DNA from 3 places in the Psychrobium sp. MM17-31 genome. Region 1 is predicted to be linked to each of the others. Evidence: predicted binding sites of a transcription regulator. Region 1 holds the regulator's gene; each other region holds the start of a gene.

Region 1 (5,463 bases):
ACGGTTGATGTTGCGTCAGTGCTTATTGATGAAGCCGATAATGGTTGGGCGGTAGAGTCTTTTTACAGTCATTTAATTCCGTATCGCAATTGGGATATTTATCTCGGAACGGGCCTGACAATACTCAGCTCTAATGTGGTTGATTATTATGTTGGTATTGATAAGCACGAAATACGACCAAACTTAGCTTATTATCGACCGGGTGCTGCGTATATTTTAGAAGCAGAGGCGCATGCCATTTATCCGATTTCCGAAGATTGGACCATGCGAATTGGCCTAACAAAGAGTTACTTATCGGATAATCTAAGTGATAGCCCATTGGGCATTCGCAGTACTTCAACCTTTGTAAAGTTGGGCTTTAATTATGTATTTTAGAGCCTTACTTTCAATATTATGCATTGGCGTTAGCGGCTTTGTTAACGCCGAGGTGTCGGAATCCAAAGACGGACCGTACATGTCTGCATTGCCAAATAAATGCGTGGCTTTGCATAAAGGGCGTACTTGTTATGCGCAAATCACCATGCGTTTTGCCGTGCCCAAGCCTGGTCAATATTGTTTGCTGCGTCGTGAAGATGAAAAGGTAATAGCCTGTGAAGCGATTGAGCGCTATGGCTTGTTCCAATTGCAGTTTGAATCGACCTCTAAGCAAGCTTATTCGCTAATAGAGCAGTTGACCAAGAAAGAAATCGCGCAGGCAATGATCGACGTTGCCTGGGTGCATCAAAAGAAATCTCGAAAACGCCGCTGGCGCTTATTTTAAGAGGAAACTCATGTCTAGTTTAGGGCACATTTTATTAGTTGAAGACGATATTACATTGGCGGATTGGGTCAGTGAATATTTGATCGACCAACACTATCAAGTGACGCATGTTGATCGCGGCGATAAGGTGATGGAGGTTTTTGAAAATTGCCAGCCTGATTTAGTGCTTTTGGACGTCATGTTACCGGGCATTAACGGTATTGAGGTGTGTCATTTACTGCGAGAAAAATCATCGCTGCCAATTATTATGCTAACGGCACGCGCCGATGAATTTGATGAAGTTATTGGCCTAGAAGCTGGTGCTACTGATTATGTGATTAAACCTGTTCGCCCTCGTGCACTATTAGCTCGTATTAAAAACTCTTTGAGTAACCGCGAAGTCAAATCGAGTGAGAGTAAACAGTTAGTTTTTGGTGACTTGAGTATTGATCAAGAATCTAGTCGCGTGGTTTATCAAGGACAAGAGGTGGAGTTATCTACGAATTTGTTTGCTTTTATGTGGTTCTTAGCCAGTCAGGCGGGAGAAGTGGTCGATCGCGATAGTGTATTTAAGGCGCTAAAAGGTCGCGAGTACGATGGCTTAGATCGCCGATTTGATGTCATGTTATCGACACTGCGCAAGCAGTTTAATGACGATCCTCAAAACCCGAAAAAGTTCAAAACGGTGTGGGGTAAGGGGTATCTATTTGTCGCTGATGCTTGGGGCGACTCGTGAGACGATTTTATATCAGCATCATAGCCGTTGTGCTCGGTGCGATATTTGCGATTGGCTGGGGCGTTGATTTATTAGTTAGTGAAGCGCCAGATGAACATCGCGATGAAAACTATATCTATGGCCAGATAATCGATGGTATGTCAGCTCAATTAAGCTCTGCGCCTGCTGACCAGTTATCAAGCGTCGTCCAATCACTCTCTCTTGACTATAAGATTTCACTGTCTTTGGTGGAAGAAAACAGTGTTGCATTGCCCTCATCCTTAACGCAGCAATTGTCACAAGCTGGTGGTTTATTGTTGGGGGAAGAACACGAGGCTTATCTATATAAGCGAATTGCAGGACATGATGGCTATTTACTGCATTTGCAGTTACCAATGGTACAGGAGCACGCCAATTACAATATTGATTTGATGTTAACGCTGCTACTTTATTTGGGCGTAACCGTGATTATTGTGCTGTGGACATTGCCACTGACGCGTCGTTTGCATTTACTGAGCAGTGCCGCTGCTAAGTTTGGCGAGGGCGATTTGTCGGCACGCGTTCCCAAAGCGCGCTTTTCTTATATTCAGCAATTGGAAGATAGCTTTAATGCGATGGCAGATCGGATAGAAACGCTGCTAATGGATAACAAGGTATTGGCGCGCAGTTTGTCTCATGATATTCGAACCCCTGTGGCTTGTTTGCGTTTTGGTATTGAGGCGGCGATGACTGCAGATGATGTTGCCAAGAAAGATAAATACCTCAGCCGTATGGACAGTGAAGTCACGCGGATGGAGGAAATGACGGCGGCTTTTTTAGAATACGCAGGTATGGAACGTCAGCTGGGTAGTGTCCGTTTACAAAGCATTGATTTGGTGCAGTGGCTTGAAACCTTGTGTAAAGACTTGGGGCATTTAGCACAGCAACAAGAAATTACGCTCAACTTCGAGACGCAAGAGTCGGTGGTGGTGTGTGATATTGATAGCCAATGGTTTTATCGCGCCGTACAAAATTTGATTAGTAACGCTATCGATTATGCCGATGGCCAAGTTAGTTGTTTATTGTCGCGAGACAGTAAGGGCATTTATATCGATATTGATGATGATGGCGAAGGCATTGCCGAAGACAAGCAAGCGACGATTTTCGATCCCTTTGTGCGACTAGACTCTCAGCGTTCGCGTGAATCGGGGCACTTTGGATTGGGCTTGGCTATCACCACAAAAATTATGGACTGGCACCATGGCAGTGCGACAGCTCGCAATAATTCTAGCCTAAAAGGCGCAAGGCTTCGATTAACATTGCCTGTTTGATTAAAGCTAAAAATAAAAAAGCGACTCTGAGAGTCGCTTTTTTGTTATCTGATTATTACCGAAGATAATTAGTCTTCGTTATTCTCGGCTAGGTAGGCTTCTAGGGTTCCTAGCTCTTCCATTAATACGCGAGCAGCTTCTGGAATTGCACTTGGCTTGTCTTTAGATAAATCGCTATCTTCTGGTAATGGTTGGCCAGTGTAGGCGTGTAAGAAAGCTTCACACAATAATTCGCTGTTAGTGGCGTGACGCAGGTTGTTTACTTGGCGACGCGTGCGCTCATCAGTCAGGATTTTTAACAGTTTTAATGGTACTGATACGGTGACTTTTTTAACTTGTTCGTTCTTTTTACCGTGTTCAGCATATGGACTAATATATTCGCCATTCCAGACTGTCATGAAAATACCTTTGCTATTATAGTGAGTAGTGAGTTGTTACAGTGGGTAATTGTAACACCCTGTATAAAAAATCCTGCCGATTTTAACGGTTACATGAGCACTGTCAAATATAAGCATAAACTTATTCTTATTTAGACGTCTAAACATCTTGACGTCCATGCGTGCTTCGTTTAAATTGGCCATCTAGACATCCTTTATAACCCAGTCATTCATTAAGTCAACTTTTGTTGGAGGTTTTATGAGCAAATTTGGACACCAGACCATTGCAGTGCGCGGTGGTATTGATACAGATACACAGTACGGTGCTGTGGTTCCTCCTATTTACCTTTCCAGCAATTACACTTTTAAAGGCTACGATCAACCACGTGAATATGATTATGCTCGTCGTGGCAATCCGACCCGTAGCCAATTCGCACAAGCATTAGCCGACTTAGAAGGTGGTAGTTACGGCGTGATTACCAGTACTGGGTTGTCGGCAATTACCACAGTTATTCAGTTGCTATCGCCACAAGATACATTAGTGATCCCACACGATTGTTATGGCGGCACCTACCGTATGTTCGATCATTTAGCGCGTCGTGGTTTGTTTACCTTGGTGGTTGTCGATCAAGCAGATGAAGCGGCATTAGAGAGTGCATTGTCACAAAAGCCGAAGATGGTTTGGTTAGAAACGCCGAGTAATCCTTTATTGCGTATTGTCGATATCAAATCTATTGCCGCTAAAGCAAAAGCGATTGATGCCTATGTGGTTGTAGACAATACGTTTTTAACGCCAATATTACAGCAGCCATTAAGCTTGGGTGCAGATATTGTGATACACTCTTGCACCAAGTATATCAACGGACACAGCGATGTTGTGGCTGGTGCTATTGTGACTAAAGATCAGCAATTGGGCATCGATTTAGATTGGTGGGCAAACTGTATCGGCACAACGGGATCGGCATTTGATTGTTATATGGCGATGCGTGGCTTGCGTACCTTGCCTGTACGATTACAACAGCATCAACAAAGCGCTGCGAAGATTGCGGAGTTTTTAGCAAGTCATCCGGCAGTTAAACACGTTTATTACCCAGGATTTGAATCTCATCAGCAGCACGAGTTGGCCAAACAACAGCAAGCTGGATTTGGTGCCATGCTTAGTTTTGATTTGGTGGGAGATATTGCGCAGAGTCAAATCTTTGTGCAGGAGATTGGCTTATTCTGTTTAGCGGAGAGCCTTGGCGGCGTTGAAAGTTTGGTGGCGCATCCGGCGACTATGACCCATGCTGGCATGGAAGAAAGTGCAAGAATTACTGCCGGCATTAGTAATAGCCTAATTCGATTATCGGTAGGTTTGGAGTCGGTTGACGATTTGATTGGCGATTTATCGCAAAGTTTAGATGCTGTTTTAGCGTCGGTTTAAGTATAGACATTGCACAGTAGCAATTGAGTTAGAGAAAGTTATGAGCGAAAACGTTAGCCCGGTAAATTCATCACCTGTTGATGAGGCTATTACGTTACACAAATTTGGTGGCAGTAGTTTAGCCGATCCTGCATGTTATCAACGCGTTGCTGGCCTTTTGATGCAGCACGGCCATCCACATGATCTCGTGGTTGTTTCTGCCGCAGGCAAAACCACTAACCAATTGTTAGCGCTTATTGAGATGGCGCAACAAGGAATTGATTTTTCTCATGCGCTAAATCAACTGCGACAGTTTCAACGTCAGTTAGTTGAAGAATTGCTGTGTGATCCTCAAGAAGTATTAAGCTTACTCGATAACGAGCTAGAAGCCTTAGGTAACTGGTTATGCTATGAAACCGTTGATCATTACACCGCCAACAGTATTGTTGCTTGCGGTGAAGTTTGGTCATCTCGTTTGTTAGCTGCTGTACTGAGCGAGAAAGGCCGTAAAAGCTGCGCGATAGACGCAAGACAGTTTTTAGTTGCACAAGGTGATGTATCTCCGGTTGTTGATGAAGCGCTTTCACGCCAGCAATTCACAGAGCTTTGTCAAAATAAACGCACATCGCAACGCGTTATTACTGGCTTTATTTGCCGTAATGAAGCCAACCAAACCCTTACACTTGGCCGTAATGGCAGCGACTATAGTGCGACTTTGATTGCTAAGTTAGCAGGTGCCAGCACCGTAAATATCTGGACTGATGTTGCGGGAGTTTATAGCGCAGATCCTAATTTAATTAATGAAGCTGCGTTAATTGAGCAGCTCAGCTTAGCCGAAGCGGAAGAGTTGGCGCGTTTGGGTAATCCCGTATTGCATCACAGAACCTTACAGCCTTTGGCGCAAGATAATATCGCGCTGC
Region 2 (5,463 bases), on a different contig from region 1:
TCATTTAATCGAACGCTATCGGTTAACGCTTTGGCAAATGTCTTAATATACAAGTTTCCGTATTCATGGCCTTTTTGATCGTTAACTTTCTTTAAGCCGTTAAGATCAAAGAAATAAACCACAAAATCCTCTTTCGACAACTGCCGTTCGATGCGCTTTAAATGGTTAAAATTATAGGTATCGGTAAGCAAATCACGATAGCTCTCGTATTCAATAGCGGCTTTGTTTTTATAAATAAGGTTGGTCCCACGCTCTATTAACAAGCGCAAGAAATTGACGTTAGATTCAATGCGTGAAATGAACTTCATGGTTGCAACAATAATATCTAACTTACGAGTCGCATTACTCGGCGTAATATGATCGTCGATAGTCTGAATATTACTTGCACAGTTACTTTCTGAAGTCATATAAGAAATGATTTCATAGGTATACACCAATTCATTGAGACTAATAAAAGATAATCTGCTCCTTAATTCTTTTATCAGCTCATCATAAGCAATTGAATTTGCATTGAATGACGTCATGTCGTTGAGATTACCCCTCAAAGAAAAATAGATGGCGCGTTCCTAATTGTTTGATACTACCAGCGAAAAATATACAAGTAAAAAGCATTAGTTAAATCACGCACACTAAATAAGGCAAACCGTTGTTAAATCAATTTATACCTTAGATAGCTTATAAAGTAGCGGTTTATGGATGGCCAAATAATCGAAAATTCCAATTCTCTAATTCATTGCTAGCCAATCTTTTTTCAATACTGCTGCGCCACGAATTTGATAACGGGATATCGAGTAATTGAGTTAACGCGTTTTTGTTTAGAGGGTCGCCAAAATAAATATCACATACTTGTGCGACAGTCATTGAACACGAAGTCTGGCTAATACGCACAATTCCACTATCACTTGTTACTACGCCAGGTGTAATAACGCGATACAGCCAGCCACATTTATTAGTCTGTTGCATATGAAGTGAAAACTTTTCGATGTCCCAACGTTTGTTAAGCTTAAAACACGGTGAACGCGGCTGACTGACTTCTAATATCACCTCGCCCCATTGAAACCTATCACCGATACAAACGTTATTCTCGTCTAAGCCTAAGGTAGAGATATTTTCTCCCATGCTCGATGGACACCAATCACGTTCAATACCGAGTGCTTGATAATGGGATTGCCAAAAGTCGTAATGCTCGCGTGGATAATGATGCAGTGCTCGTTCGAGCCCACCGTGATGTTTAGGATCCGCTGATTCATCGCCGGCAATGCCATACTCATTGATGATTATGTCGTCAGTAATAAGCTGCTTATCAATGGCAGTTGTTAGTCCATAAGCGTGAGATATTTTTCCAGAGAACGCCTTAACCTGAGTCATATAAAATCCAATCTAGTCGCAAGTGCGCGCTATTATAACCGTGCATGAAATATTTCTCCTGCAATTCCTGTCTTGTGAGTGAAAATAAATTTTCACTTTACGGCGAAGATTTTTAACTATAGACTTCTAGCCATCTAAACGTAGAAACAAATTTGAGAGTAATACTATGCAAACTGCAACTTTTGGCGGCGGCTGTTTTTGGGGCGTTGAAGCATTATTTCGTGAGCAAGACGGCGTGATTGAAGCATTTTCTGGCTATGAAGGTGGTGATAAAGAAAACCCGACTTACAAAGAAGTGTGCACAGGAACTACAGGTCATGCGGAAGTTGTTGAGGTGACCTTTGACGAGAGTAAAATCAGTTACCAACAGCTGCTGAACATCTTTTTTGAAAACCACAACCCAACAGAATTAAACCGCCAAGGTGTTGACGTGGGTACACAATATCGCAGCGCCGTGTTCTATCACGATGCAACGCAGCAGCAATTAGCTAATGAAACCATTGCGCGATTAACTGAAGAAAAACGTTTCGGCGATAAAAAGATTGTTACTGAAGTGACACCAGCATCAACATTCTTTAAGGCTGAAGAATACCACCAGCAATACTTTGCTAAAAACGGTGGTAGCTGCTCAATCTAAAGATTGTTTTAATTTGTGAGAACTGGATGACTCAAATACCGCTATATTTTCTGCCTGGCACACAATGTAATGATCGTTTGTGGCAGCAGGTATTTGAGTTACTGCCCGCTTATTTCTCACCAATTGCATTAACAATTCCTGATGCAAATTCTCCCCTAGCGATTGTAAAAGCGCTGCATCAACAACTGCCGACACAGCCAATAAACCTAATTGGCTTTTCACTCGGTGGCTACCTCAGCGCGCTATACGCAACGCAATATCCAGAGAGTATTTCGCGCTTGATGGTTATTGCTAACCATCCGCATCCGCTACCTAACAAGGAATTAGCGACTCGGCAATTTACCTTAGACTTCATTCGTAAAAACGGCTATCGGGGTTTGCCATTATCGCGAATTCATGGGCTATTGGCACCTAGTAATCATCACAAACAAAACATCATCGATACGATTAACTTGATGGATAAGGAATGCGGCGAGAAAACCTTAGTGAATCAAATGCAATACACCTCTCATCGAGAGAACCTGATGCCTGCAATTAATCAAGCACCCTTTTCAACCCACTTTGTGATTGGTGAAAATGACGCGTTAGTAGCCATCGATAAGCTCAGCGTGGCGATTAAACAACCCAATGTCTCACTTGAGATTATCGAGCAATGCGGTCATATGTCACCACTAGAAGATCCAGCGGCGATTGCACAAAGTATTATTAGGCATTTTAGAATGGCGCTGGATAACGCTTAAAGACCTCGCTAATATCTGACAATACTTCAGCCGGTAAAGGCTCAGCAAAGGCATCGATATCTTCTCGCAACTGCGCCATTGACGTGGCACCAATAATACTGGATGTTACGCCATCAACCTGATCACACCATCCAAGCGCCAGTTTAACAGGTGAAATGCCATGACTTTCCGCCACATCAACATAGGCAGCGACGGCTTGTTGGCTTTGCGGCGTATCTCTAAATAGGCCATTACGCTGAATCAACGTCCAGCGACTGCCCTGCGGTCTTGCACCGTTAAGGTATTTTCCAGCAAGTGCGCCAGTCGCTAACGGCGACCAAGGCAAATAGGCAATATTCTCATTTGCGCACTGCTCAATAAGATAAGGCCAATCTTTAGCATGCAGTAAACTAAATTCGTTTTGAATCGACACCATTTTCGGCAGATTATGTTGCTCACTAAGACGCAAATATTGGCTAATGCCCCAAGGTGTATCGTCAGATAATCCGCAATGACGAATTTTACCAGCAGCAACACATTTAGCTAACCCTTCAAGAATATCTAATTTATTTTCAATGTGTTGCTTTGACGCTTCCCTCAGTTGCGACATGCCGTTTGGCCAATGATTACCAAAATGCGGTGTCGAACGATTTGGCCAGTGAAGCTGATACAAATCGATGTAATCGGTTTGCAATCGCTGAAGTGAACCATCTACTGCTTTAATCACGTTATCACCAGTGATAGGTGCATTATCGCGAATATAAGAAAAGCCCGGCCCAGCAATTTTAGTTGCCAGCACTATGTCTTCACGTTTGTCCTTATTACGCGATAGCCAGTCACCAATAATGGCTTCTGTTTTACCATAGGTATCAGCCGATGGTGGTACGGCATACATTTCAGCCGTATCAATAAAGTTAACGCCCTTGGACAATGCATAGTCAATCTGCTGATCGGCATCTGATTGGTTGTTTTGCAGCCCCCATGTCATGCTACCTAAACAAACACGAGACACCGATAACCCGCTGTCACCTAACGGAGAGTATTTCATAGTAATCCTTGCATAAAAAAAACGATTTTTTGCTAGCCTAATGCATTGTCAATAGGTGTCAATACAACGTGTACATCATTATTATTGATCGGCTTCCATCGTCAATTGCAGCGGTTGGTCAATCACAACATCGCCAATACTCAGTCTTAGATTCAAGAAATCAATATGATCGAATTCAATCGTATTGGTAAGTAAAGACAATTGAATCAAGTTAGCAGCACTCTTAATCTCGATTGGCGAAAACGTATTAACAGTAAATGGCTGAGTTACTTCCACCGAATCGATTAATCCAAATTGGTCAACAACGACCATGCGCATAAAATAAGGCATGTCATTTTTAATTATCGGTTGCTGTGGTGGCAGATTAATCTGAATTGCGGCTCGGACAGCGGCGTCATTCAAAATCGACAAATTAGCGGTTTTGATTACAGTCGAGTCGTCTTGCAGTATTGCTGTATAGGCGACTGATGTAATACTACTCGCTTCGATGTCGTCAATAGTAAGGTTTAAGGCTGATTTATCTGTACCTGCGTGGTCTACATCGGCGCCATTAACCTTCCATGTTGCAGATTTTATCTGCGCCATGTCGTCACTTTCTATCGAAAAACGCACTTCTTGACCACGTGCAGCAACAAGTCTGCTTTGCTTTAGTACTATCGGTGACTGATTAATACTGTTTTTAACTGACACAACAACCTGAGCAGTCTCTACAAGCCCTTTCATATGCACAGTAATTTGTAAGCGCGCCTGTTCATCGCGATTAACTTGTGGCGTACTGATCGTAGGCTGCGCGATAGCGTCGTCATTAAGCGTCATCTCGGTATCATCGAGCCATTGCCAAACAATCTTCTCAATGGGATGGGAATTATCGATTTGCGTCTCAACAGTTTTACTCGCAAGCTCATCAATTGAGATTGATTCATCTAGTGTTATTTTTAACGATGGTGCTATTACTGGCGAGACTAAAACAATGGTGTCACTAGTGCTTTGCTGCTCACTTTCTGTAGTTACTTGAATTGATAGCGGGAGTTTCGAAAATTGACTAACATCTGGCAGGCTCAAAGACAGTTTCACGCTATATTGATTGTTGCCAATTTCCTCAAATTGCGCAATAGCATAATCTTGCTCATCAAAGGTCCACTTACCCGAAATTAATGTTTCAGTCGTAATAATTTTAGCTTCAACGTCGATAACGTCCCCGACACTTCCTGCTGCACTGTCAGTAATTGTGATGGCCGGTAAAGCTGGTAACTCTCTTACTGATTTAGGTGATAATTCGATTGCCACATCGGCGTTAGTTTCGTTTCCTTTGCTATCGACTACCGATAAATATAAAGTAATTTCTTTAACACTATCGGTTTCTGGGAATGAGATAGTAGGTGATAATATATTTTCATCAGAAAATGTCACGTCAGCGTCAGACGAAGTCCAATGATAGCTTTCAATGTCGCCATCCAAATCACTGACCTGAGGTTTGAGAATAATGGTTTGTTTGCTCTCAACTGTCTGCTTAGGAATGTCACCAATGACAGGCGACGATGAAACTATTACATTTGCTCTAACATTAACTGCTACCTGTTTTTCAACAACACCACCTTTTGTGTCATCAACCTTCAACGTAAGCATATAACTTTCTTCAGTTTCGCGAATAGGAAAAGTAAATACCGGAGATTTGGTGGATGAGTCATCAA
Region 3 (5,463 bases), on a different contig from region 1:
AATTTAGAAACTATCAAATCCTAGTCCGCGCCTAGAAGAATTCGTATTGACTCAATATCTAAAAACACACAACAAATTTGCACTTTCAGAATCTTCTAATAGGCTTAAATAAGAACAAATTATTAGTGTGTGTTTGATACTAGGTATCAAGTTGGTCAAATGCGGAGGTGGAATATGTACACCAAAGCTAAGGGATATACGCTTATTGAACTCATCATTGTCATTATTGTATTAGCAATAATTGCAGTATCGGCCTACTCACGCTATGTCGATATTACAACCGAAGCGCGAATTGCGACAAATCAGGGTATAGCGCAGAGCTTTGATTCTGCAGTGTCATCTGCCAACATTCGCTGGCGCATAGAAGGCTCTCCGGGACGTATCCAAAACCTTGGTGTATTTGGTGAAGAGGTTCTAGATTTCAACAGCTCTGGCTGGCCTATCGGCGTTAATAAAGGCTCTCGCAACGATAATATTGGACGCGGAACATTGGGATGTACTTCGGTTTGGAACTACATCATGAATGACTCACCGCTGTCATCAGAATCAGCAGACACCGATTATCAATCATATCGACATAGTGGTAATTCCCAATGTTCCTACATTCTACGTACCAATGGCGACACCGCGGGACGTACCGCTGCAGAATTAGGCATTCGATATAATTCCACCGACGGCAGTGTTACTGCTTGTGGGCAGTTAGTTGGGTCAAATTGCTAGAGACTAGCGAAATCAAAGACAACACAGATGATAGGCACAAAGAGCCTAATGAGTAAAAGGCATCCTATAACAATTATTGCTGGTGTAGATGAGTTATTTTACACGTTAGCCTAATGCACTAATTATGAAACTTATGCTTTAATTCCTCATACTCAACATGACTAAACAAGAAAATCTCTATGGAATACTTCGGCGTCATTAACTACGTTACTTATGTCATCGGCGCGATACTTATCGTATTATTACCCGGTCCTAATTCGCTTTATGTCTTGTCACTCGCCGCACAGCATGGGCAGAAGGTAAGTTGGTCAGCGGTTGCTGGTGTCTTTTTAGGTGATTCATTACTCATGTTAGCAACGGCGCTGGGAGCCGTGACATTATTAACCACCTATCCTGCCCTATTTATGATTATCAAATATGCCGGCGCAGCCTATCTTGTTTATATCGGCTATAACCTATTAACAAATGCGCTAAAAACATGGCGTCAGAGCAACTCATCTATCGACATCCATGTACAGAATACTAATCACATTTCAGGCAAAAAAGCCTTTAACAAAGCATTGTTGATGAGCCTACTTAATCCGAAAGCGATTCTATTTTTCCTGTCTTTCTTCGTGCAATTTGTTGATCCGCAATATTCACAACCAATAGTACCTTTCTTGATCCTCGCACTTACGTTGCAAGTTTTTAGTTTGCTCTATTTAGCAACACTGATTTATGCAGGCTCGACCCTAGCCCATTTATTTAGAAAACATAAAAAAGTCTCAGCGCTATCTGGTGCTGGAGCAGGCAGTGGCTTTATTGCCTTTGCGGCTAAGTTAGCATTTGCAAATGCTAACTAACCCAAGCCCCACTTAATTAATCCACCAAATTTGCTAAGTTATAACAAATAACACTCGTCATATTGCAATAACCGTTGTAGTATGACGAAAACGTCTAGACGTCCAAACGTCTAATACGTGTAAATCTTTACCATTTCAATGTATAGCAGTTAGGGTTATTTGTTATGAGCCGTCAATCTAGTACTAACACAAAGAGTCATTTAAAAAGTCAGTTACAAGAGATACTTCAAGATCGCATTATGATCTTAGACGGCGCTATGGGTACCATGATTCAAGCGCATGATTTTAATGAAGAAGACTTTCGCGGCGAACGCTTTAAAGATTGGCCCTGTGCGATCAAAGGCAACAATGACCTATTATCGATAACTCAAAGCGAAGCGATTAAAGACATTCACCGTCAATATTTCGCGGCTGGCGCTGACATCGTTGAAACCAACACCTTTAACGCCACCACTATTGCGATGGCGGATTATGAGATGGAATCTATTTCGCGTGAAATCAATTATGTTTCCGCGAAAATAGCCCGTGAAGTGGCGGATGAATTTGCGATTAGCGAGCCTGAGAAACCGCGTTTTGTGGCAGGTGTACTTGGCCCAACCAACCGTACTTGTAGTATTTCGCCGGATGTCAATGACCCCGGCTTTCGTAACATTACCTTCAATCAGCTAGTTGAGGCCTATCGCGAATCAGCGCTTGCACTAATTGAAGGCGGCAGTGACATTTTGATGGTAGAAACCATCTTCGACACGCTAAACGCCAAGGCCTGTTTGTTTGCCATTGAAAGCGTGTTTGACGACATTGGTTTTAAATTGCCAGTGATGATTTCTGGCACCATTACCGATGCCTCAGGCCGTACCCTCACCGGACAAACGACCGAAGCATTCTACAACTCACTACGTCACGTTGAACCAATCTCGATTGGCCTTAACTGTGCCCTTGGCCCAGCGGAATTACGCCAATATGTAGAAGAATTATCACGTATCAGTGAATTTCCAGTAAGTGCCCATCCCAATGCTGGCCTGCCGAACGAATTTGGCGGCTATGATCTCGATGCTATTGAAATGGCGGGCTACATTAACGAATGGGCGCAAAGCGGCTTTTTAAATATCGTTGGTGGTTGTTGTGGTACCACGCCATTGCACATTCAAAAAATCAGTGAAGCATTAAACAGCACCGCGCCGCGTCAGCTGCCAGAAGTCAATGTAGCTTGTCGCCTGTCAGGGCTTGAGCCATATAATATCTTTGAAGATTCGCTTTATACCAACGTGGGTGAACGTACTAACGTTACTGGCTCGGCGCGCTTTTTACGTCTTATTAAAGAAGAAGATTACACCACGGCATTAGAAGTAGCGCTACACCAAGTAGAAGCTGGAGCGCAAATCATCGATATCAACATGGATGAAGGCATGCTCGATGCCAAAGCAGCCATGACGCGCTTCTTAAACCTCATTGCCTCAGAGCCTGAGATTTCTCGCGTACCTATTATGATTGATTCGTCTAAATGGGACGTTATCGAAGCCGGCCTGCAATGCGTGCAAGGTAAATGCGTAGTGAACTCGATTTCTCTTAAAGAAGGCGAAGAAGAGTTTATTAAACAAGCCACGCTTATTAAGCGTTACGGCGCAGCCACAATCGTGATGGCGTTTGATGAAGACGGCCAAGCCGATACTTATGAGCGCAAAGTAGAAATTTGTCAGCGCGCTTATGACGTACTGACCCAAAAAGTAGACTTCCCACCAGAAGACATTATTTTCGATCCTAATATTTTCGCGATTGCCACTGGTATCGAAGAGCACAATAATTATGCGGTAGACTTTATTGAGGCTACCCGTTTTATACGCGAAAACTTGCCTCACGCGGGTGTGTCAGGCGGTGTGTCTAACGTCTCATTCTCTTTCCGTGGCAATAATCCAGTGCGTGAAGCCATCCACGGCGTATTTTTATATCACGCCATTAAAGCTGGCATGAACATGGGGATTGTAAATGCCGCGCAACTGGCAATTTACGATGATATCCCAGCCGATTTAAAAGACGCGGTGGAATATGCAGTGCTTAATCACGGCGAAGATGCCACCGAGAAACTGCTCGAAGTCGCCGAAGAATATCGCAACGCGGGCAGCAAATCGAAAACCCATGTTCAAGATTTATCGTGGCGCGAACTGCCAGTTAACGAGCGACTAGCCCACTCGTTAGTTAAAGGCATTACAGAATATATCGACGAAGATACCGAAGCGGCGCGCGTGATGTTCGACAAACCGATTGAGGTTATCGAAGGGCCATTAATGGATGGCATGAACATCGTTGGCGACCTTTTTGGCTCTGGCAAAATGTTCTTACCGCAAGTAGTAAAATCAGCCCGTGTAATGAAACAAGCGGTGGCCTACCTCAACCCATTTATCGAGGCAGAAAAAACACCCGGCCAATCCAACGGCAAAGTGGTGATGGCAACCGTTAAAGGTGATGTGCACGACATCGGCAAAAATATCGTTGGCATCGTATTGCAATGTAACGGCTACGAAGTGTTTGATTTAGGGGTGATGGTAAGCGTTGAAGACATTATTAAATGCGTTAAAGAAAACGATGCTGACGTTATCGGCTTATCAGGCCTGATCACGCCATCGCTGGATGAAATGGTGCACAACGTAAAAGCCTTTACTCGTGAAGGCATTGATGTGCCAGTACTGATTGGCGGTGCGACCTGTTCGAAAATTCACACCGCCGTGAAAATTGCGCCTCACTATGAATACGGCGCACTTTATGTGGCGGATGCCTCACGCAGCGTACCAATTGTAACGCGTTTAATTAGCGATAAAACGCGCAAAGCCTGCATTGATGAGCATTATCAAGAATACGATGTAATGCGTGAAAAACGTCTCGCGCAAGGGAATCGCAAAACACTTGTGAGCATCGAACAAGCGCGTGAGAATCGCTGCACTTTTGATTATGAAAACAATCCACCAGCTAAACCTAATGTACTTGGCAAACAGGTATTTGACGATTATCCATTAGAGAATTTACTCGATCGCATTGACTGGACACCGTTTTTCCGCTCGTGGGAGCTACACGGTAAATTCCCGAAAATTCTAGAGGATAAAGTTGTTGGTGAAGAAGCCACTAAACTCTTTGCCGATGCACAGGAAATGCTTAAAAAGATCGTCGATGAGAAATGGTTAACAGCACGCGGTGTAATTGGCTTATACCCTGCTAATAGCGTTAATTACGACGATATCGAAATTTACAGTGATGAGTCACGCTCAGAAGTTTTAATGACTACCCATCACTTGCGTCAGCAATTAGAGCGTGTAGGTGGCAATCACAACTATGCCCTTTCCGATTTTGTTGCCCCGAAAGATTCCGGTGTGCCTGATTACATGGGTGGCTTTGCGGTCACCGCAGGTATTGGTATCGACGAGCACGTTGAACGCTTTGAGGCCGCCAACGATGATTACAGTGCTATTATGCTTAAATCCCTTGCAGATCGCCTCGCCGAAGCCTTTGCAGAGCACATGCATGAGCGCGTACGTAAAGAGTTCTGGGGCTATGCCAGCGATGAAACGCTCGATAACGAAGCGCTTATCAAGGAGAAGTACAAAGGTATTCGCCCTGCGCCGGGTTATCCCGCCTGTCCAGATCACACTGAAAAAGCGCTGTTGTGGGAGTTATTAACGCCAGATCAAGATATCGACCTTAATATCACCGAAAGCTTTGCCATGTTCCCAACAGCAGCTGTATCGGGTTGGTACTTTGCTCACCCAGAATCACGTTACTTTGGAGTTAGCGATATTAAAAAAGATCAGGTAGAAGATTACGCCAAACGCAAAGGCATGAGTTTGCAAGAAGCTGAACGTTGGTTAGCGCCTAATCTGAGTTACGATCCAGAGTAATCGATATTCCCCCTAAG

What was found. Region 1 encodes MetJ, which represses methionine synthesis genes. Its sites were predicted from a motif close to TAGACGTCTAGACGTCTA; they were not measured.
Region 2: the regulator MetJ is predicted to act here: its motif matches at 1,488-1,505, upstream of msrA (peptide-methionine (S)-S-oxide reductase MsrA).
Region 3: the regulator MetJ is predicted to act here: its motif matches at 1,658-1,675, upstream of metH (methionine synthase).

What each region holds. Positions count from the first base shown of each region.
Region 1 covers NZ_JAKRGA010000005.1:30,665-36,127, reverse strand. The annotation lists gene MHM98_RS14905 (MipA/OmpV family protein) at 1-375, shown strand, start outside; gene MHM98_RS14900 (DUF3019 domain-containing protein) at 455-760, shown strand; gene MHM98_RS14895 (response regulator transcription factor) at 771-1,475, shown strand; gene MHM98_RS14890 (ATP-binding protein) at 1,472-2,764, shown strand; gene metJ (met regulon transcriptional regulator MetJ) at 2,833-3,162, opposite strand; gene metB (cystathionine gamma-synthase) at 3,401-4,564, shown strand; gene metL (bifunctional aspartate kinase/homoserine dehydrogenase II) at 4,605-5,463, shown strand, end outside.
Region 2 covers NZ_JAKRGA010000003.1:425,279-430,741, forward strand. The annotation lists gene MHM98_RS10740 (GGDEF domain-containing protein) at 1-524, opposite strand, end outside; gene MHM98_RS10745 (MOSC domain-containing protein) at 691-1,368, opposite strand; gene msrA (peptide-methionine (S)-S-oxide reductase MsrA) at 1,535-2,005, shown strand; gene MHM98_RS10755 (alpha/beta hydrolase) at 2,032-2,745, shown strand; gene MHM98_RS10760 (aldo/keto reductase) at 2,720-3,772, opposite strand; gene MHM98_RS10765 (hypothetical protein) at 3,854-5,463, opposite strand, start outside.
Region 3 covers NZ_JAKRGA010000001.1:313,784-319,246, forward strand. The annotation lists gene MHM98_RS01350 (prepilin-type N-terminal cleavage/methylation domain-containing protein) at 175-720, shown strand; gene leuE (leucine efflux protein LeuE) at 900-1,562, shown strand; gene metH (methionine synthase) at 1,727-5,446, shown strand.